2 regions of the Nocardia sp. PLKS1-43 genome follow, and region 2 is predicted to be linked to the other one. Evidence: riboswitches for the same ligand, from Rfam matches in the RefSeq annotation. Region 2 holds a riboswitch; the other holds the start of a gene.
The links. A riboswitch is a leader RNA that binds a small molecule or an ion and turns the genes downstream of it on or off. The one in region 2 is predicted to bind cyclic di-AMP.
Positions count from the first base shown of each region.

Region 1: another riboswitch for cyclic di-AMP. It lies ahead of AC5WS7_RS23015 (resuscitation-promoting factor Rpf1 domain-containing protein); the one in region 2 lies ahead of AC5WS7_RS14795 (C40 family peptidase).

Region 1 is NZ_JCAJZQ010000006.1:247,335-258,314, reverse strand. Features, by position in the region: gene AC5WS7_RS23030 (M1 family metallopeptidase) at 1-1,340, shown strand, start outside; gene AC5WS7_RS23025 (helicase-associated domain-containing protein) at 1,808-4,204, opposite strand; gene AC5WS7_RS23020 (hypothetical protein) at 4,312-4,500, shown strand; gene AC5WS7_RS23015 (resuscitation-promoting factor Rpf1 domain-containing protein) at 4,593-5,279, opposite strand; cyclic di-AMP (ydaO/yuaA leader) riboswitch at 5,288-5,485, opposite strand; gene AC5WS7_RS23010 (hypothetical protein) at 5,781-6,014, opposite strand; gene AC5WS7_RS23005 (cold-shock protein) at 6,197-6,619, shown strand; gene AC5WS7_RS23000 (DUF2771 domain-containing protein) at 6,687-7,220, opposite strand; gene AC5WS7_RS22995 (MFS transporter) at 7,217-8,962, opposite strand; gene AC5WS7_RS22990 (glutaminyl-peptide cyclotransferase) at 9,488-10,270, opposite strand; gene AC5WS7_RS22985 (DUF3027 domain-containing protein) at 10,348-10,980, shown strand, end outside.
Region 2 is NZ_JCAJZQ010000003.1:664,925-675,904, reverse strand. Features, by position in the region: gene AC5WS7_RS14810 (type I polyketide synthase) at 1-4,732, shown strand, start outside; gene AC5WS7_RS14805 (fatty acyl-AMP ligase) at 4,729-6,414, shown strand; gene AC5WS7_RS14800 (RNA-binding S4 domain-containing protein) at 6,975-7,370, opposite strand; gene AC5WS7_RS14795 (C40 family peptidase) at 7,403-8,089, opposite strand; cyclic di-AMP (ydaO/yuaA leader) riboswitch at 8,108-8,273, opposite strand; gene AC5WS7_RS14790 (hypothetical protein) at 8,589-8,882, opposite strand; gene AC5WS7_RS14785 (DUF8462 domain-containing protein) at 9,052-10,236, shown strand; gene AC5WS7_RS14780 (alpha/beta fold hydrolase) at 10,718-10,980, shown strand, end outside.

The DNA.
Region 1 (10,980 bases), on a different contig from region 2:
CGCAGGCGCGAACGCCTGCCGATCCCCTGGTCGGCGCGCCGGGGCTCGGCGATCCCTACTATCCCGACGACGGCAATGGCGGATACCACGTCGACCACTACGCGGTCGCCATCGATTACGACCCGCCGACACATCACCTGACCGGCGCCGCACGGCTGGACGCGGTCGCCGGCCAGCCGCTGCGCGCATTCACGCTGGACTTCAGCGGCCCTGCCGTGCAACAGGTTTCGGTGAACAATCTGCCCGCCGGATTCGCCCGCAGCGGTGATCACAAGGTGAATGTCACACCGGCCCTGCCGATCCTGCCCGGACTGCCGTTCACCGTGACCGTCCGATACTCCGGCATCGAGTCGAACAACTCCGATCACGGTTGGACCTTCTCGCCCAGTGGCGGAGCGTTCGTCGCGGGTGAACCGCATTCCGCCGCGACCTGGTACCCGCTCAACGACACTCCGCTGGACAAGGCCACATTCGACCTGACCGTGACGGTTCCGCGGGAATGGCAGGTCATCTCGAACGGGCTGCGCGTGCGCGACGAGGTGCACGGCTCGCAGCGGACCGCGCAATGGGCGACGCAGCATCCGGTGCTCGGCTATCTGACCACCGTCGCGATCGATCATCTCGATTTCCTGAATCAGCGTCGTGCCAACGGAACCCCGCTGATCAGCGCCTTCGCCCCGAGGTCGGAGTCGCGCAAGGATCTCGAGCGGCGGCTGCCGGAGGTGCTGGACTTCCTCGAATCCCTCTACGGCCCTTACCCTTTCGAGAGCGGCGGCGGCATCTACGTCGACACCGATCTGCATTTCTCGCTGGAGACGCAGACCCGCCCGATTTATGCCCCGTGGGCCGAACTGCACACGGTCGTCCACGAGAACACCCATCAGTGGTGGGGCAATTCCATGTCGGTGCGGAACTGGTCCGACGTCTGCCTGAACGAATGTTTCGCCAGCTATACCGCCGACTACCTGTGGCCGGAACGCAAGCAGGGCAAGGACGCCGACGCGCAGTACCGCAGCACGCTCGCCGAATACCGCAACCGAGCGGACTTCTGGCAGATCCCGCTGCAGAACCCCGGCGCCGGGAAGGAATTCACCTCGGTCTACTACCGCGGCCCGTTGTTCCTGCACGCGCTGCGCCGCCTGATCGGCGACGGTGTCTTCTTCCCGTCGATCGCCCAATTCGTGCGAGCACACGCCTACGGCAATGCCTCGATGCCGGAGTTCCGCCGGTACATGCAGTCCAGAACCCCGATCGACCTGTCCGGCTTCTTCGCCGCCTGGCTCGACGGCGCGACCCGCCCCGCCGACAGGTTCCTCTACCCGGGTTCTCTGCACACCTGAGCCGACGGTGGCCGTCGGGTGTGGCTGCCGGACAACCGCATTCGATACCGACGTCTGTCGCCGCGGTTCGTGCGATCGGGATTACTCGAGGTGGGGCTCGGCCACGCTTTCCGATGCCGCCTGCGGAACCCGGACCGGAACCGGTTGTCCGCTCGGCTGTTTCGGGCGGTGACGTGTCTGAGCCATCTCCATCGACGCAGCGCATACACCGTGTCGGAGGGTGATGATGGCAAGTGTGTATCGACCGAACAGTCCGTTGGGACAGGTAACGATGCACCACCGTTAACAATTGTGCTTACAATCTGTCCGCACAACGTCTCGAGGGAAGGCCGGACAAATGAATATCTACGGACTCATGCTGCTCAGCAACACTCTGGGCCGGTCCCTCGGATATCTGATGCTCGGCCTGCAGGGCCTGTCCCAGCAGTACTCGACCGACTACTGAGCCTTGCGGTCGGCGCGGGCGGCTACTGATCCACCAGCGCCACGGACGCGATCCGGTGCAGGGTGAAATTCCGCACCGCGCCGGTGACCGGATCCAGGGCGTTCAACTGGCCGCCGGAAACCTGGAGTGGTTCCACGATGCGTTGCGTCGCGACACCCTGGGCGTCGACGTATCCGATGTGCACCGGCCGTCGCACCCGCACGGCCAGCTGAAGCAGGGCCATGGTGGCCGCGGTACTGGTGCGGGAGCCGTCGGAACGCACGGTCCGACCCGATTTCGCCTGTGCCGCAAGTTCTCCGGCACGTAGTTCGGCCACCAGCTGTCCGAGCTGTACGGTACTGGGCAGGCTGGGCCGCCAGGCGTTGCGGGTGTTCGGGCGAGCCGCAATGCGCGCGCCGCGCGGGCGCAGATCGACGATCGCACCCGAGGAGTCTTCCCCGGCCGGACTGAATCCCGCCGCCCGCAGCTCATCGAGGACCTCGGCGAGCGTGGCCTGTGAGATCGCCACGGTCGGTGCGACCGCTCGCAACGCCAACTGCTCGGCCACCGGCGCGGCGAGCACCTCGGCCAGAAGCGCGGGATCCTCACTGCGGACGAAGGATTGGGCGATACCGGCTCGCAGCCGTCCGTGCCGGCGGGCCACATCGTCGATCAGATAGGTCAGCGACTGCGGAACCGGGGTGCGCGAGTACGTGGTGAACAGCTGATGCAGTTCGGCCGCGGTCATCCCGGCGTCCAGGGCGCGCCGCACCGATGTTTCGCCGATCCGGTAAACGGTTGCCGCACCGGCGGATTCGATATCGGCCACCAGCGCGATCCGGCTCTGCAGATCCGGGATGAGCGGTCCGGGGGCGATCACCGTCAGGTCCGCCTGCACCAGCACGTGGTCGACCGGCTCGGGTAACGCCGAATCCATTTCGGCCTCGGCGTTGCGCAACGCCTCCTCGGGGACGGCGGCATCGCCGGACGCGCCGGGGCCGTGCAGTAGCGCGCGTCCGGCGGAGGCCAGCGCGCCACGGCCGATCAGTCCCAGCGTCGCGGCCTCGGCGAGGGTGCGTTCCACGGCGTCGGTGTGAAAGTGCCTGCGCAGACGCGGCTGTCGCCAGGCCAGCACGCGTGCCAGGTCCGCGGCCGAAACCGCGGCGCCCGGCGGGAATTCGGCCAGCAGCCGCAGAATCGCCCGGCGGTCCCGGATCGCGTGCATATTGCGCAATTCCATCGATAGTGCCGCCAGCGGTTTGTCATTGGCGTCGCGCAGACCGATCATCCAGGGGAAGCGGTCCAGTTCCAGCCAGGCGTGCGCGAGGACCACCCAGCGGCGAGCCGGCGAATGTTCGCGCCAGCCGTCGGCAGTGGCCGTGGGTGCCCAGCTGTCGTCCAGCGAGTCGTCCGGCGGGGGTGGTTCAGGAATGCCCTTGTCCAGCAGGCGTGCTGCCGCGAGCACCTCGGCGAGCAGTCCGACGCGGGTCTCCTCGACGCCGGTCTGCTTGGCGATGCGGCGCAACTCCCGAACGCCGAGCCCGCCGGAGCGCAGCGCGGGTGCGGGCGCGGTGCCGAGCACCTCGAGGATGTCCCCGCAGTGCCGCAGCAGTTCGCCCACCTCACCCGCGGCCGCGGCGTTGACGTCGGTGGCGGTGTGCTTGACCGGTGTGGGCCGTGGCGGCACGAGCGCATGCGGATCGGTTACCGGTTCGCGGCGCAGTACCTGCCCGACCGCCGGCGGCAGTTCGACGGTCTCCGCGTCGACCCAGTTCAGCAGGCGATGGGCGAGCAGCCGTTGAATCGGGCGGTCCGGTGCGGTGCCGGGTGCGGCGTCGCGGGTGCGGCCGCGCGGACCGGTGGCGGCCAGTTTGTCCAGCAAAGCGCGTTCGGGAGGACCGATCTCGGTCAGCGCCTCGACGATCTCAGGTTCGGTGAGTGCGTCGGGAAGTTCGGTGGTGCTGCCCAGCTGCCAGGGCAGCGCGTCCTTCGCGGCCGCGACCAGATGCAGCTCCTTCGTGCCCCAGACCAGAGCGCGGGCGGTGAGCCGGGCGACGGACAGATCGACCGTCTTGGCGGGTACCCGATCGCTCAGCAGTTTCTGCAACTGCTTGCGCGGCAGCGGTGCGGCTGTGCGGCTCGGAAAGGCCGCACCGTGCACGGCCAGGGTCTCGATGATCGCGAAATCGAGTGTGTCGAGGTCGTCGCAGACTCGCAGCACCGACGCTCGCTGTTCGGCGCGGGCGGCCAGGACGGCCATTGATCCGGGCAGCGGTACGGCCAGATCCGGGCGCAGTTCCAGCAGGGTCACCAGCTCGTCGTCGGTGCGGGCGGACAACCAGTCGGCCAGCTGGGCGACACCGGCCGTGCCTCGGGCGGCGGGAGCGGCTCCCGTGGGACGGTCGTCCCCGGTCCGGGGCGTGCGGTCGGTCGTGGTCATCCTTTCCAGCCTACGGCGACACGCGGGTGGGCGCTGGGGGACCGGTCGGTGCGCCGAGCGGCCATGGGAGCGTGCGGCGATCGAGGCGGCCGTGCCAGAATGATGCCGTGGTGAACAAATCGAAGAAACCCTACGTCGATAACGGCTGGCCGCAGCTCGACAATGGTGACCATGCGGTCACCGAGCTCTCCTCGACCCGTTCCGGTGGTCTTTCGCCGTTCGGTGAGGACACCGAGCTTCCGGTGCCGGCGGAAGAGATTGCCTACGTGCACCCGCGCACGGTGATCAACCGCTGACCGCGAAACAGAAAAGGCCCCACATCCTTTCGGATGCGGGGCCTTTTCTTGTGTCCCGATAAAAAGCTGAAACGTGCCTCAGGCAGACCGGATCAGTTGGGCAGGAAGCTCTTGTTGGCCTCGAAGAAGTTGATCACGCTGGGATCGAGCTTGACGCCGCTGGCCTTGGCGGCCCGGTAGGCGTCCATGGCCTGCTGCGGCAACTGGATGCCGCGCTGCTGGGCCAGGGTGATGCCCTTGTCGACGGTCTGGAAGACCTGCTGGCTGCCGTCCGGCGCGGCCTGCTGCTGCACGGGGGCCTGCGAATGGGTCGCGATATCCGGCTGAGCCTGCGTGTGCGGCGCGGCCTGCATGTGCGGAGCGGCCTGCTGGGTGGTGGTGCTGGAGGCGGGCGCGGTGCGCTGCGACGGAGCGCTGTGCAGGCCCAGGTGCGAAGAGCAGGAAGGCCAGGCGCCCCAGCCCTGGGTCGCGAGAACCTTCTCGGCGACCGCGATCTGCTGATCCTTGCTGGCGTGCTCGGGGGTCGAGGCGTACTGCGTGCCGCCGTAGGAAGCCCAGGTGCTGGGCGTGAACTGCAGTCCGCCGTGGAATCCGTTACCGGTGTTGATACCCCAGTTGCCTCCGGACTCACACTGCGCGAGCTTGTCCCAGTCGGAGTCCGGAGCCGCGGCGGCGTGACCGGCGAGGGCCACTCCTGCACCGCCCATCATCGCGCTCGTAACGGCGACCTTGGCAACGGTACGGCCGGTGTTGGTCGGCTTGCGATGGCGTCCACTCATATCGGGTGTCTCCCTCTCGTACGCGCCTGCGAGGTGAGCTGTCGGGTTCGGACTGAGAGGCCGTCCGGCCCTGGCTCACCGGGTGGTGCGCCGGGGCTTCACCCCAAGGAATCGGTCGTTTCCGGCCGATTCCGCTTCCCTGCCTGTAGGGAACGTGGGTTCCCCGCCCTCGCCCCTGTCTCCTTGGGGTCCGGTACCCGCGGGGCGAGGTTCGGTGCGGCGGGCCGGTGGCGTCGGGACTGCTCCCGACTGGGATAGACGGTACGACGATCGCCGCGAAAAATCACTATTTGGTAACCGGCGTGTGCGGGCGGGTCGCGCACGCGCCCAACGTGTTCCGCGCGGCTTCGGTGCAGGTTGATGCGTTGTCACGTATGCAAGTACGGTCCGTGACCCGCCCGTGACCTAGCCGTGATGTGATGAACATCACACGTGTAGCGGGATTACGAACAGGGCATTCCTGTTGTCGGCCGAAGGGATCGGTCCCGGAGTCGCGGAGGTTCAGCGCGCCCGGCGGCCGGACCACAGTGCGAACACGGTCGCCAGCAGAAGTCCGCCCGGAGTCGCCACCATCGCGACGAGATAGAGCCACAGTCCCGGATGCGCGTCGGACACCACCGGGGTCAGGAATATGGCGAGGATCGCCAGCAGCCCGATCACGAAAAGGCCGACGGCGACGGGCAGCAGCCGATCCGCGGCGCGCCGCGGGGAACGGTCGGAAGAGGAATCCGGCATTGCTGCACCGTAAAACTGATGTGCTTCGGGAATGGTCACCGGGGTAGACTCGACGCAAATCGCGTCCTGCATGCCTGTGTGGGGCGCGTTCTTTTCGCGAACGCAAGGGCGCCGGACACACCTCCGGCGCCGATGACTGTGCCCGGGCGGTCCGGGCATTCGAAGATGAACGGGTGAGCGCAGTGCCGACCGGCAAGGTGAAGTGGTACGACGTCGAAAAGGGCTTTGGCTTCCTTTCCCAGGATGAGGGGGAGGACGTCTATGTTCGGTCGTCTGCATTGCCCAAGGGTGTCGAGGGGTTGAAGCCCGGGCAACGGGTCGAATTCGGGATGGCGGCCGGTCGCCGTGGCCCGCAGGCGCTGAGCCTCAAACTGCTCGAGCCGCCGCCGTCCGTGCGCGGCGGACAAGGCCAGGGGCACAAGGATTCCGCGCCGCAGCATCCCCGCAAGGGCCCCGACGATCTGCACGGGATGATCGAGGACATGATCACCCTGCTGGAGGCCAAGGTGCAGCCGGATCTGCGCAAGGGCAAGTATCCGGACCGCAAGACCGCCCAGCGCATCGCCGAGGTGGTGCGCGGCGTCGCACGCGAATTGGATCACTGAGCCGATCGGCTCCCGCGGCCCCGGCACGCCTGGTGCGCCGGGGCCGCGGTCTGTCCCGGGCCCGCGCTCAGGCGGTCTTGATCGACCAGGCCTGGTACGGGGTGAAGAATTCGCGGCCGGTCTCGTCGCGGGCGGGCAGCACCAGCTGCAGTTCGATGCCGGCCAGGCGAAGGTCGGGGCTCGGGCGGGACGGGACGGTCAGCGCGAGGGTGCCGGGTGCGAAGTCGCGGTAGGTCTTGACGTCGCGGACCGCGGTCCGATTGTCCGGAAGGACGTACTCGCGCACCATGATCCACGGCGCGTCGGCGATCTTCTTCGGCAGTGAGATCTGCACCGGATGTCCGGCCGGATCCAGTGGCACGGTGATATCGCTCTCCCGGCACTTCATGTTCAGCCGTCCGGAATCGGCGACCCCGGCCACCGTGCAGTACCGGTAGGGGGCCACGGTGGCGGATTTTCCGTGGGCGTACACGGTCAGCGCCGGATCCGGTGTGGTCGTGTTCCGCACGGCCACGATGACGGCGGCGGCGACGGCGACGATCACAACGAGCACGCCCGCCGCGGCCAGCGCGACGATCGTGCGGGGGCTGGGCTTGGTCACGGATTTCCTGTCGCTGGTCGGGAAGCGGCGCCCGGCTCGGAGCCCATCGAGGCCTCCTGCTTGGCGTGTTGCGGTCGGTTGCCGCCCAGACCGGGCAGCAGCGAATGCCCACGGTAGCTCACGAAGGTTTGCGTCAATCCCAGTGCCAGCACCGCGGCGACCACGGTGAAGCCCTCCCACCACGTCGTCGGCAGCAGGACGCCGCCCGCGCCGCCGACCACCCAGGACAACTGCAGCACCGTTTCGGATCGGCCGAATCCCGACGCGATCGACTCGGGCGGCAGATCGTCCTGGATCGAGGCGTCCAGCGAGACCTTCGCCAAGGCGCTGGCGCACGCGCCGACCAGGGTCGCCAGCGCGGCGCCCAGCAGATTGTCGGTCAGCGCCGCGACCACGGCGACGATCGTGCACGCGGCCGTGCACACCAGCACGATCAGAGCCGGACGTCCGAGTTTCATCCGCGCGCCGGTCGCATTGCCCGCGAAGTTGCCGATCGCCGCGGCCGCGCCGACCGCGCCGAGCATCGCGGCCTGCTGCACCGGACGGTGTTCGGTCGATTTCGCCACGAAGGCGACGTAGAAGGTGAGGAACCCGGTGAGCACCCGGATCGCGCTGTTCCCCCACAGTCCGGTCACCACCGACCGGCCCAGCGGCTGACGACGTTTGCTCGGTTTGATCGGCGCCGTGCCGTCCTTGTCCAGGATCTCGCTGTCGCGGTGGTAGCCGAGTGTCGCGGGGACCTCGCCTTCGGTGACCTCCACCCAGGACGGGATGCGCAGGCTCAGATACGTTCCGGCCGCCGCGATGAGGGCGGCGAAGACCAGCGCGCCCGGCGATCCGGCGACCGCGGCGACCGCCCCGGCTAGACCGCCTGCACCCAGCGTGCCACCGACCAGTCCGAAGACGGTGAGCCGAGAGTTGGTGCGTACCAAGTCGATTTCCGGCGGCAGGACGCGCGGGGTCACCGCACTCTTGAGCACCGCGAACGATTTGCTCAGGATCATCATCACCAGGGCCAGCGGATACAGCGCCCACCCGTTGAAGTTGAAGATCAGCACGATCGCGACCACCGCGCGCACGGCGAACGATCCCGACAACGCCAGTCTGCGGCCGCGTTGCAGGCGGTCCAGCATGGGGCCGATCAGCGGGGCGATCACCGCGAACGGCGCGATCGTGATCAGCAGATACAACGCCACCTTGCTCTTGGATTCCGCGGTCTGCGCGGCGAAGAACAACGTGTTGGCCAGGGATACGGCGATGGCGGCGTCCAGGGCGAAGTTGGCCATCGTCGCGTAAACCAGTGCGGTGAGCCCGGATTCGCCGGCACCGTCGGCCTCGGCCGCGCGCTGGAAGGTGCGCAGGCCGCGTCCGGTGAGTTCCACGCTGCGCATCGCCACGACCCGGGTGACGGTCAGCTTGCGCGGCGGCTTGCGGGCGCCGGAACCGGCATCGTCGGCGGGCGGATCGGCCTGCGGCGGGCTGTCGCGCAGCGGCCGGGTCGGCGGCGTATCTCGCGGCGGCGTGTCCTCCGGTCTCGGCGCTTGCCCCGCGGACAGGCGGCGGGTGACGAATTCGGGCACATCCGGCTCGCCGCCGCGCCGCGGCAGGGGCGGCAGCCGATCGCGGGACGCGGTGTGCGGCGGGGGATACCGGTCGTAACCGGGATGTCGCTGAGTGAGCGGAGATTCCTCGCCGTCCCGACGCCCCGGATCTGTGCCGGAGGGTTCACGGGAGGCAGTCACAACGTCGATTCTCCCGCACGCGCGATGAATGCGTGGCCGGGGCCGGGTGTGACCATGCCGTGCGACGCCCGGGTGCGGCGGGAATCGGACGTCGCACGTGGCCGGCCGGTTGCGGCCGGGCGGCAAGTGGTCGATCCCGAGAAGACCGCGGCGGACGCGGGTACGGGTTGCCGCCGAGTGCGGCGCGAGTGTGATTCTGTGCACACCCCGCTTCACCGGCCTCGGTCCGGCACGAATTGCACCTCGAAGGTGGCGGGCCGAGTTCTTGCCGGTGATCGGCGCGGAGGTGGGCGATGTCGTTGAGACATCGAGCCCGGCATGCGGGGCTGGGGACGATCGGCCTGGACTCGGGTTCGGCGGCCGGTTCGCCCTGTCGCGGATTTGCTTTCGGCAGGGGACGGATCGCGCTTCGAAGGCGTTGGCCGGTTCTCGGCGGTGATCGGGCAGCGGCCGGTGCCGGGCGATGCCGTCGGGATGTCGCCCCCGCTTGGGCCGTTTCGGCGAGCTGGTTGTCCGGCCCGGATTTCAGTGGGGCACGAATTGCACTTCGAAGGTGGTGGGCCAGTTCTTGCCCGTGATCAGGAAGTGGTCGGTGCCGGGGATGTCGGCGATGCCGTTGAGGACGTCGGCCCCGGCTCGCTGGGTGGGCGTGAGCAGGCCCGATGCGTCGATATCGCCGAGTACCCGGCCGGAAGCGGGATCGATGTGCAGGATGTGGTCGGTCGGCCAGTCGTTGGCGTAGACGGTGCCGTCGGGGGCGCAGTCGAGTTCGTTGAGGCGGGCGCCGGTGTGATCGGTGAGCCGGACCGACCCGGTCGGGGCGAAGCCGACCGGGTCGCGGAAGGTGAGTGTGCTGGTGCCGTTGCTCATGACCAGGCTTTTTCCGCGTGTGCACAGTCCCCAGCCCTCGCCGTCGAAGTGCACTCGCCGGCGTTCTGCGAGAGTGGCCGGGTCACGGTCGAAGGCGATGCCGTTCTTCCAGGTCAGCTGCCACAGGGTCGTGCCCACGCGGGTGACGCCCTCGCCGAAGTAGTCCGGGTCCAGGTCGATGCGGGCCAGTTCCGCGCCGGTGCCGAGATTCGTCGCGCGCAGACCGGATCTGCCCTCGAGCCCGGTGCTCTCGTAGAGGACATCGCCGTCGATCTCCAGGCCCTCGGTGAACGCGGTGTGGTCGTGTGGGCGGGTTGCCAGCACCTTCACCCCCAGGCGCGGGGTGTTGTCGAGCACATCACATCCGGTCGCGGCACACAGCGCCACTGCCAGCACGATCAGCCCTGTCGCGGCCAACGAACGGGGTTTGCGTTCCATGCGGCAAAATGTAGGGCGTGAGCGCAGTTTCTGTTTCGGAGCCCGATGTGCGACCGATCCTGGCGGAGGCGGTCGACATGGCTCGCCGTGCGCTACTGGAGTTGCAGCCCGAAGGAGTGGGCGAGCATCTGGGCGTGACCGCCGAGGACGAATACGCGGCCACCCACCATTTCGCGACGACCCTGCCCGGCTATCGCGGCTGGCAGTGGGCGGTCGTGGTGGCCGCGCCGCCGGAGGCCGACCGGGCCACGGTCAGCGAATCGGCCCTGCTGCCCGGTCCCGACGCCCTGGTCGCCCCCGATTTCGTGCCGTGGGATCAGCGGGTGCGGCCCGGCGATCTCGCGCCCGGCGATCTGCTGGCCCCGCTGCCGGACGATCCGCGCCTGGCCCCCGGCTACCTCGTGACCGGCGACCCGGTCGTCGACGACGTCTGTGAGGAAGTCGGCCAAGGCCGCCCGCAGGTGCTGAGCCGCGAGGGGCGTGCGGAGGCCGCCGAACGCTGGTTCACCGAATACGGCCCCGACACCGAGATGGCCCGCGCCGCCCCGTCGACCTGTCGTCTCTGCGGTTTCTACGTCCCCCTGGCCGGTGCCCTGCGCGCCTCGTTCGGTGTCTGCGCCAACGCTCTCGGCGCCGACGGCCACGTCGTGCACGCCGAATACGGCTGCGGAGCCCACTCCGACACCGAACTTCCCACCGGCGGCGGTTCC
Region 2 (10,980 bases):
GCGCGGCGTGGACACCGTCGCGCCACAACGCGTCACCGACTCTCCGGTACTGCTCACGGTCAGCGGGCGGGACGAGGACGATCTGCGCGAGCAGGCCGCGCGCTCGGCCGAGGCGATCAGCCGAGGCAACGGCTCGCTCGGCGAATTCGCCGCTGCCGCATCGCGGTCGATACCCGAGCGGATGCGTGCCGCGGTCGTCGCCCGGGACCGCGCCGAGGCGGCCGCCCGGCTGCTGGAACTGGCCGAGGCCGACGGCTCTCCCCAGGGCGACGAAGCGGCGAACGGGATCGAGACCGCCGCGGCTGCGACCACACCGCCCTCCGGAACGCCGGACCCGGCGCTCGCCGAAACCGCGTCGTCGGCAGAGTCCGGAACCACACCCGCACGCGGGACGTCGTCCGAAGGCACGTCGGTCGTGCGGCCCCCGATGACACCGCGCGAGACGAGATCCGTTGCCCCCGTGGGACATACGTCGGCGGCCGACACCGAGACCATGTCCGGGCGGGTCGCTACCGTGCCACGTGCCGCACTGCCGCCCGGGGCGGTCACCCGAGGCGCCCGGGAGATCCCGGCGGCGGTCGATGCTCTTGTCCGGGATGCGCCGGTGCATAGGGCCTCCAACGACGAAGCAGGGCGCGCGGGAGCGGTAACCGGGCCGTCCGGGCGACGGCGGCGCGGGCGGATTCTGCTGGTGTTCTCGGGGCAGGGCGGACAACATCAGCGGATGGGGCGCGGACTCGCGGCGCGGTATCCGGTATTCGCGCGGGCACTTACCGAGGCCACCGAGGCGGTGACCGCGGTCGGCGGGCCACGGGTGTGGACGCCGCGGCACGGTTTCGGGCACAGCCTCGAATCCACCGATATGGTGCAGCCGGCGCTGTTCGTATTCCAGATCGCCCTGGCGGAACTGCTGGCGCACTGGGGAATTCGGCCCGATGCGGTGGTCGGGCACAGCCTGGGCGAGATCGCGGCGGCGGTGGTCAGCGGTGCGCTCTCGCTCGGTGACGGCGCGCGGATCGCCGTGGCGCGCAGCGCGATTCTGGCGCAACTGGACGGTCGCGGTGCGATGGCGATGCTCGAGGCCACGCCGGAGGAGGCCGGGCGGCTGGTGGAACCGGTCCGCGCCCATGTCGCGGTGGCCGCGGTCAACGGGCCGCGGTCGGTCGTGGTGTCCGGGACGCCGCGTTATATCGAGACGCTGATCCGGCGAGCTACCCGACGCAGCGTCTACGCGCGGCGGATCGCGGTGGACTTCGCCGCGCACAGTCCACAGGTCCACGAGCCCGCGACCGAACTGCTCGCCCGGCTCGACGGAATCAGCCCGCGCGCACCGCGAATTCGGTTGTACTCCACGGCCCGGCCCGGCGAGGCGATCACCTCCGCCACCCTGGACGCCGAATACTGGGCCGAGAATGCCGAGCGCACCGTGGAATTCGCTACCGCACTGGAATCCGCCGCTGCCGACGGCTGCAGCACGGCGATCGAGATCTCACCGCATCCGGTTCTCACCCCGGCGATCCGCGAATTCCCGGACTTCAGCGAGGCCACCCACCCGATGGCCGACCGGGAGGACGAAGCCGCCGCATTCCTGAACGGCATCGCTCGGTTGTACGTCGAGGGCCGGACGCCGGACCGGTCCGCGCAGGGCGCGTTCACCGGGCCGATCCTCCGAAGACGCTGGCGCCACCGCACTTTCCCGCTGGTGACCCACGCCGAACCCGAGCCCGTCACCGAGGATTTGGATGATCACGTCGTGCGGGGTGTGCCGATCGTGCCCGCGATGTACTGGCTGCGCCGGCTGCTGCGGACCGCCGAAGCACACACCACGCGGCTGGCGGACTTCACCGTCGACGAACCCACCGCTCTGGCCGACCTGCCCGGTGTCGCCGTGCACGCCGGAGCCGAACTGCTCGAGGTGACCGGCGCGGTCACGCTGGCTACGGCCCGAATCACCGCCGAGCCGACGCCGGGGGAGATCGTCGGCTGGATGCGCGCGATCGATGCGCATCGCATCGCCCAACCCGGTATGCGCCCCATCGATATCGGCGAGTTCTACGCCGTGCTGCGGGCGCGCGGCCTCGATTACGGGCCCCGGTTTCGTCCGCTGCGCGGCATCGTCGCCGAAACCGGCAGCGCCATCGGCCTTCTCGGCCACATACCGTTGGACACCGCGGCGCTGGACGGCTGCCTCCAGCTCATCGCCGCCGCCGCGGGGCCGCACCTGCCCGCCCACGTCCTGCCCCTGCCCGCCCGCATCGATTCCGCCTGGCTCACCACGTCACCCGGCGTCCTGCTCGCCCAGGCCCACGCCTTCCTGCGCGACACCGACACCGATGGCCTGCGCTGCGACGTCCTGGCCACCGACCAGCACGGCGCCCCCGCGGCCGCCCTCCTCGGCGTCCGCATCCACTACGCCCGTCTCCCCGAACAGCCGCCGTCAGCCGCTATCTCCGGTAATCCCGCCGCCGGTAAGATCGCCCATTCCTACACGGCCACAACAGCTTACGAATGGCTGCGCTCCGGCTCCGCCGCTCCGGGCGGACACCGAGTGACAGCCGATGCGACGACGACGCAGACCGGCGCAGCGGAGCACCGACGCGATTCGAACGACCCCACCGGCGCGGACGGTCCGGCCGAGCGGCTGGATCTTGGTTCGGGACCATGGCAGCGGATCGGCCCGTACCCCTCGTTCGCCGATACGCCGGGAGTCGTACCGCACCGGCACGATTATCGACCGTTCCGCGGCGCGGCCTTCCAAGGCCCTGCGGCAGCGCCGGATACCACGCGAAGTGAGTTCTCCGGTGACAGCGATCTCGTCGGCCGGCAGGGTGTCGGCGGCGCGATGTCGGCCGGTTCGGCGCAGCACTCCGGCGAATACGTGGATCCCTCCGGGGTCCGGTGGGAGCAGGTCCACAGTGTGCGTGATCTTGCCCGTGGTCCGTGCGACGGGGAGCCCGAACTCGCGGCGCACGGGCTCGGGACGGTTTTGCGGCGGGAGACGTGGGTCAGGCTCGCGATGCCGGAGAGCCCTGGGGCGCAACGAGATTCGCGGACCCGGCGGGCGTTGGTGATCGGCGAGTCCCGGTTGGCGGTGGGCTTGACCCGGACGCTGGATCGGTGGGTGCCCGCCGAGCGGGTCGCCCGCGACCCGATCGAGGCGGTTCCGGTCGTATCCGCGACGCTCACCGGGCGCGAGGAACCCACGGCGGTGGTCGCGGTGTGGCCGGCGGTATCGGCTCCCGGGTCGGCGGTGGGGGAGATCGGCCGGGCTCTCGAACTGCTGCAACGGATTCAGGAATGCGACGCCATGGCGTCACTGACCGTGGTGTTGCGCGATCGCCGGAGCGTAACCCAGCAGGGCATCGCCGGATTGGTGCGGTCGCTGCAACTGGAATCGGGCCGGCCGGTACGGCTGGTGTGGGCCGGTACCGAGCGGGTCGAGCCGGGTCCGCTGACCGGCCTGACGCTGTCGGGTCATGGCCTGGACGAGGTGCGAATCGGGCCGGGCGGCGTGCAGGCCAGGCGCTTCGAACCGGTGTCCCTCCTCGCGCGTCCGGTCGAAATCCGGCCGGTGGGAGCCTATGTCGTGACCGGCGGTCTCGGCGCCCTCGGCGCGGCTGCGGCGCGATGGCTGCTGGACCGCGGCGCCGGTGATGTGGTGGTGCTGACCAGGCAACCACGTCCGCTCCCGCCGCTGCTGGAGGGCCTCGAGGACCGGATCGTGGTACTGCGCTGCGATGTCACCGATCCGCGCGATCTGGCCAACGCCCTGCACGACGTCCGCGAATGCGGCGCGCCCATCCGCGGGCTGGTGCATGCCGCGGGCACCCTGCACGATGCCGAATTCGGTTCTGTGACAACGAATCAACTCGCGTCGATGTTCGAACCCAAACTCGCCGCGACTGCCGATCTGCTCGATCTGACCGCCGCCGACCCGATCGATTTCGCCCTGCTGTTCTCCTCTGCGACCGGAGCTCTGGGCGCACCCGGCCAAGCCGCCTACGCCGCGGCGAACGCCGCCCTGGACGCCCTCGCGGAGTCCCGCGCGGACCGCAAGGTTCTCAGCATCGGCTGGGGCAGTTGGGAATCGGGCCTGGCCGCCGTCGCGGGCGGCGCCGAACATCTCCGCCGCGCGGGCGTCATCCCGTTCAGCACGGCGCGCGGCACCGCGATCCTGGACGCCCTGCGCGGCTATGCCGGGCCGCACGTGCTCGCCATGGACTACACGCCCACCACGGACGATTCCCCCATAGCCCGCCGCCTGCGCACCGCCCTGCCGACGGCTGCCCGGGGCCCGGGCGAACCGGGCTCCCCGGCCGATGCACCCACAGCTCGAATACCGGTGAACTCCGATATGCCCGGGAGCGAATACGGGTATGCCTACGGGCCGACAAGCCCAGCGGCCGATCCGGTTTCCGCGGCGGGCTCCGCCGGTTCGGCAGCGGGCCAACGCCCGGCGCTCGACACGTCGGCTGCGAATGTGCCGGTAACACAGGTGGTTCGGGCCGCACTCGCCGCCACCCTGGGAATCACGGCGGAAAGTATCGGTCCGGAAGCGGAATTCACCGGGCTGGGGCTGTCCTCCCTGCTGGCGATCGAACTGCGCCGGACGCTCGAGGCCCGGCTCGGGGTTCGCATCGCGACCGCCGAACTCTTCGAGCACCCCACAGTAGCGATGCTGGGGGCGGCGCTGTCCGCACGGCTGTCCCGCGCCGGCGGGGAGACCGGATGAACGAACCGGCCGACGCGCTCGCCACGGCGGTCGCGCGATGGGCCGCCGAGCGTCCGGACGCGCCCGCGTTCACGGCGCTGTCGTATTCCGGTCCGCAATGCCGGTCGCAGACCCTGACGTTCAGCGAGTTACACAGTGCTGCAAGTGTTCTCGGCGCGAAAGTCGACGCGATGACGGCTCCGCGGGATCGGGTCGCCATCTTGTGCGATCACGGCCTGAACTACGTGGTGGCTTTTCTGGCCTGTCTCCATGGTTCCCGAGTGGCCGTGCCGTTGTTCCCGGTCGAGCGTCATCGCAACGCAGATCGGCTGGCGGCGGTCCTGGACGATGCGCGACCGGCACTGAGCCTGGTCGACCCGGGCAGCGAAATGCGCACCGCGGCCGACGGGTTCGCGACCGGCGTCGTCGCGCCGGTTACCGTCGAGCCGGCAGCCACCGCGGTACCGCCACAACCGGCCACCGAACATCCGGCCTACCTGCAGTACACCTCCGGCTCCACGAAAAGCCCTGCCGGAGTGCGGGTATCGCACGCCAATCTGGCCGCGGCACTCGATCAACTGCGCGGCGGACTGCCCGTCGCGAACCGCAAACCCATCGTCACCTGGCTGCCGTTCTTCCACGATATGGGCCTGGTCTTCGCCATGTCGCTGCCGCTTTACACCGGCGTGCACGCGGTGAGCCTGCCTCCGGCCGAATTCGCCAAACGACCGATCCGCTGGTTGCGAGCCTGCGGCGACTATCGAGCCGGGGCCACCGCCAGCCCGAATTTCGGCCTGGCTCACGTCGTTTCGGCCAGCACGCGGCAAGAGCGCGAGGAATTGGACCTGTCCGAGCTGGAGCTGGTGCTCAACGGCGCGGAGCCGATCCGGGCCGAGGTTCTGACGGCGTTCACGAAAGCCTTCGCACCCCACGGTTTCCGGCACAGCGCCCATACCGCCGGATACGGCCTGGCCGAGGCAACCCTGCCGGTCACCTTCGGCGCACCCGGCGAACCACCCGCGGCGGCCGAATTCGATCGCGCGGCCCTGGCCGACGGGCACGCGATCCGCGCCGAACCCGGCGCGGGAATCCGGCTGGTCGGCTGCGGCACACCCGCCGGCCAGCAGGTCCGCTTGGTCGATCGATCCGGAGCCCGGGTGGCCGCGGGCACGGTCGGTGAGATCTGGGTTCGCGGCCCGAATGTCTGCGCCGGATATTTCGGCAAACCTGGCGAGACGGCAGAGACTTTCGGCGCGCGAGCCCCCGGCGAAACGGAGAACTGGCTCCGCACCGGCGATCTCGGCTTCCACCACGACGGTCAGCTCTACATCGCGGGCCGCCTCAAGGACCTGATCGTGATCGCGGGCCGCAACCACTACCCGGCTGATATCGAAAGCACCGCAGCCGATTCCGCACCCGAGGTGCGCACCGGCCACATCACCGCATTCGGTGTGGACGACGGCGCCCACGAGACGTTGATCCTGGTCGCCGAGTTGAACGAGCCGCCCGCCGATGCCGCCGAGGTGGCCCGCCGGATCCGCGCCGCCGTCGCCTCCGCGCACGATATCGCCCCGGCCGAGGTGGTGCTGGTCGAACGCGGCCAGATCCCCAAGACATCCAGCGGCAAAGTGCGCCGCGGCGAGTGCCGAATCCGCTACCGCCGGAACGAGTTGGTACGCGTCGGCCCCTCGCCCACGGTGTAGGCCTGATCCACACCCATCCACAGGCCGTGGCGCATGAGCGACGGCCGTGGCGGCGGGCGCGGTCGTGCTGTTCTTCGTGCTTCGCCGGCTGGAACGGTCCGGACTGCGCCGTCGCGCCCATGCGGTCTCCGAACAGCGAAGATTCGCACTGGAGTTACGGGTTGGCCTGCCCCGTCCACTGCGGCGGATGAATGCGCTTCGACCGATCGGGTCGGCGCGGATCCACGACGCTTCTGCCCGGCAGGCAAACACCGGGCAACGCCGGGTGCGCACTGCCGAGAGCTGCCGGACCGGTGGAAGGCCGACACACGGTAGTGACCGCTCGTGACCGAATTCGGCGCGCCGCCACCCGATTCGCCGGATCGTGTGATGAAGGTCACTCGCTGATTTTCGCGTCGGCCGTGACCATTCGCATCGCGAGGGAATATCCGGGACGGGACGTCGATGAGTTCAGCACGACCACTCCGGCGAGTACACCGAGCGCGGATCCGACCTACCGGAGAACGGGAATGCTCATGAAGAGTAAGGGCTTCACGAGACGTCGAACAGCGCGAACACACTCAGGACGAGGCGGTGGGTCCTCGGCCGAGCAGTCGATCCGTCTCGCGCCGTTCGCGTTTGGTGGGACGTCCGGCACCACGATCCCGGCGCGGCATCGTCGCAACGATCTCGGGAGCGGGTGGCGGCGGACTCTTATCGATCAGGCACTGTGCGGCGATCGCCGCGCCCACACGTTTGGTGATGACCTTCTCGACTACGACGATGCGGTCGAGCCCGTTGATCCGGGCACGCACCTCATCGCCGGGTTTGACCTGATGAGCAGGCTTGACCGCGACGCCGTTCACCTTGACGTGCCCGCCGCGACACGCGGTCGCGGCGGCCGACCTGGTTTTGAACAGCCGGACAGCCCAGGTCCAGGAGTCGACCCGGGCTGTACTCGGTTGCGCCGAGGGCAGTTTCGCTTCCAGAGCGGTACTGGTCGCGAGGATCAGGCGACGCGACGCGCGGTAACGATCGAATGCGGATCGAGGTGCGCGTAGCTGACGGTCTCACCCGACTGCGGCGCCTGCAGGATCTTGCCGTCGCCGGCGTACATCGCCACGTGGCCGCCGCCCTCCTGGATGACCAGGTCGCCGGGCTGCAGGTCCTGGTAGGCGACCGGCTTGCCGACGTGCGACTGCTCGAAGCTGGTACGCGGCAGGTTGACTCCGGCCTGCTTGTAGGCCCACTGCACGAGGCCGGAGCAGTCGAAGCTCTGCGGGCCCGAGGCACCCCAGACGTAGTCCGAGCCGATCTTGCTCTTGGCCGCGCTCAGCGCGATGTTCTGCGGGCCCTGGTGGTCGTTCACACCGGGCAGGGCCGCGGTCAGACCGGGAATATTGGGCTGCTGCGGGCTCTGCGGGGCCAGCGCCTTCTGTGCGGACTTGATCTGATCCGCGTGGTCCTTGATCAGATCGGCGTGATCGGCGAGCGCCTGATTCACGGCCTTGACCTGCTGAGTGAACGAGGAATCGACCGGCACATCGAAATCACCGACACCGGGAACGTTGATGGTCTGAGCCATCGCCGACACCGCGGGCATGGCTCCGGTAGCCGAGGCGACCGCACCCATGACGAGTGCGCCCTTCACGGAATTCGGGAGCCGAGATTCCCGTTGCAGACTGTGTTTACCCACCGAGCTGAGTCTCCTGTTTCTTCCACTCCACCCGCCGACCGAGTTAGCTGACGGGTTCGGGCCGGGAAGATCGGTCCTACCCCGACCGACCTGTTTAGCCGGGCGAGGATTCACCCCACTACATCTGGGTCCTCGGTTCAGCGAACGAGCTTGCGCCCGAACGCCGATTTGGCGGTGACTCGACTGGCCGTTTCCCCTACGAAGCGGCCCACTTCGTCAAGTCACGAGAAGATTACGGCCAGCACGTGATGTTGTCCACCCCACAGCGCGGCGTGTTTTGCCGACCTCGACGAAGGCCCAGCACAGAGCCGCGATTCGGCGTGTCACGCGGCGGGTAACGGACCGATCTCGGCTCGGACACAACTGTTATCGACTCGGGTTGGAACGTTATCAACTCGATTCCGTCCGTTATCGACGGGCAAATCCAGCGCGTCGACACCCCGGCCACGACGAATCCTCTCGCCCACCGATCGGAGCCCGCGAACGGGCAGCCGCGGGTTCAGTCCCCGCTGCCGTCACGCTCGGCGAGCGCGCGTTCGAGTTCCGCGATGCGGCGCCGGGCATCGGCCAGTCCGGTCTCGAGCTGACCGAGCGCCATCACGAGCGGACCGACCGCGAGATCGGCCACCAGTTGCGGATCGTCGAAGCCCTGGCCGATCGCCTGGAGGATGTTCCCGCGAATGCGCGCCGCGAGAACGGCTTCGCGCGGCACATTCCACGATCCGACGACTTCGGCGGTGCCGCCCTCGGGTACCTCGACATCCGGTACGCCGGCATCGGGTTCCTCGCTCATGACTCTCCTGCGCCTCGGCCACCCGGCATCGCGACGGGTCACATCATCTGTGCCAACAACCACCAGCCTAGAGACCGCGTTCCCGGGCCGCACATCCCTCGCTAGTCACATCTAGGGAACGCGGTAGATGTCCGAAGATTTTCCGCGCGACACACTACGGTGGAACGGCATGGACCCCGTGCGCAATCCGTATGCTCCCGGCGCCGGACAGCGCCCGCCCGAACTCGCCGGGCGGGCGAAACAGCTCGACGCGTTCGACGTGGTGCTCGAACGCATTTCGCGCGGGCGGCCCGAGCGCAGCGTCATGCTCACGGGATTGCGCGGCGTCGGAAAGACGGTGCTGCTCAACCAGCTTCGGTCGGCCGCGCGCGCACGCGATTGGGGCACCGGCAAATTGGAGGCCAGGCCGGATCAGGAGCTGCGGCGGCCGCTGGCCTCGGCTTTGCACATGGCGGTGCGGCAGATCGCCGTGGCACACCGCAATCTGGAGATGGTCGACGACTTCCTCGGCATACTCAAGGCTTTCGCGCTGCGCGCCACCGTCGACAAGGGGATGCGCGATCGCTGGCAACCGGGTATCGACGTGCCGGCGGTGACCGGCCGCGCCGACTCCGGCGATATCGAGATCGATCTGGTCGAATTGCTGATGGAGGCCGCGCAGGTCGCCCGCGACATCGGCGTCGGCATCGCGATATTCATCGATGAGATGCAGGATCTGGGCGCGGCCGATATCTCCGCGATCTGCGGCGCGTGTCACGAATTGAGCCAGGAGGCAGCGCCTTTGATCGTGGTCGGCGCCGGCCTGCCGCATCTGCCCGCGGTGCTGTCGGCCTCCAAGAGCTACTCCGAGCGGCTGTTCAGTTATCACCGCATCGACCGGCTCGATCGGGAGTCGGCCGATCTGGCGCTGATCGCCCCGGCCGAGCGCGAGGAGGTGAAATTCACTGCCGAGGCGCTGGATTCGCTGTATCTCAAGGCCGATGGATATCCGTACTTCGTGCAGGCCTACGGCAAGACGACCTGGGACCTGGCCGCGCAGAGTCCCATCACCGCCGAGGATGTGGAACTCGCCGCCCCCGCGGCGGAGGAGGAGTTGGCGGTCGGCTTCTTCGGGTCCCGATACGAGCGGGCCACCCCGGCCGAGCGGGAGTACATGCGGGCCATGGCCGAACTGTCCGGTGACGACGGCCCGGTGGCCACCGCCGCCATCGCCAAGGAGCTGGGCCGCCGCCCCGCTTCGCTGTCACCGGCTCGGGACGGCCTGATCAAGAAGGGGCTGATCTACTCGGCCGAGCGGGGAACCATCGGGTTCACCGTGCCGCACTTCGGCCGGTACCTGCGCAGCGTCGCCTGATGTGCGAACGCCGGGAAGGCATCCGGTCCTTCGAGGGTGAGCGTGACCGGTCAACACCGAGCGATTCGGGAATCTACCCATAGCTAGCTGGTTTCCTAGATATCCATAGATTCCTATCGTCGATTCCCACATCGATTCCGAAGACCCGTGGCCCACCGAAGCGGACCCGAGCTGTCGATGTCTCCCGGCATCGTGAGGCCGCGACTGTCTCGTTGGGCGTTCCAGCCCGCGGCCATGCGTCCGCAGCTTTCTCTAAGTAGATCTACGCGAAGCGCAAGATAGGTCTAGAAATCCGGACAGACCTGCTGCGGGACTCGCAACGGAGCCACCGCGCGCCAGGACCGGCCGGTCCCGCGCCGACCGGCGGTCGACGACCGGCCGCAATTCCACAACGCGTGGATAACGCCCGTTTGGCCTGGTTAACGCCCTGGCAATTCAACTCGACAACCGGGCAAGAACGGACTCGCACCAGGAGGACGTCATGTCCACGACCGCACTCCCCGCCGCGACCGGCGAGGGCCGGCATGCCACCGTCAGCGCCGACGACGGCACCCCGCTCGCCGTGCGCGTCTTCGGCGCGGACGACGCGACCCTCACCGTCGTCTTCGTCCACGGGCACTGTCTGCGCGCGGACTCCTGGTCCTTCCTGCGCGAGCAGCTGCTGCCGCACTGGGACCCGGGCACCCGCATGGTGTTCTACGACCATCGCGGGCACGGTGATTCGGGTGCGGCCGATCCGTCCAC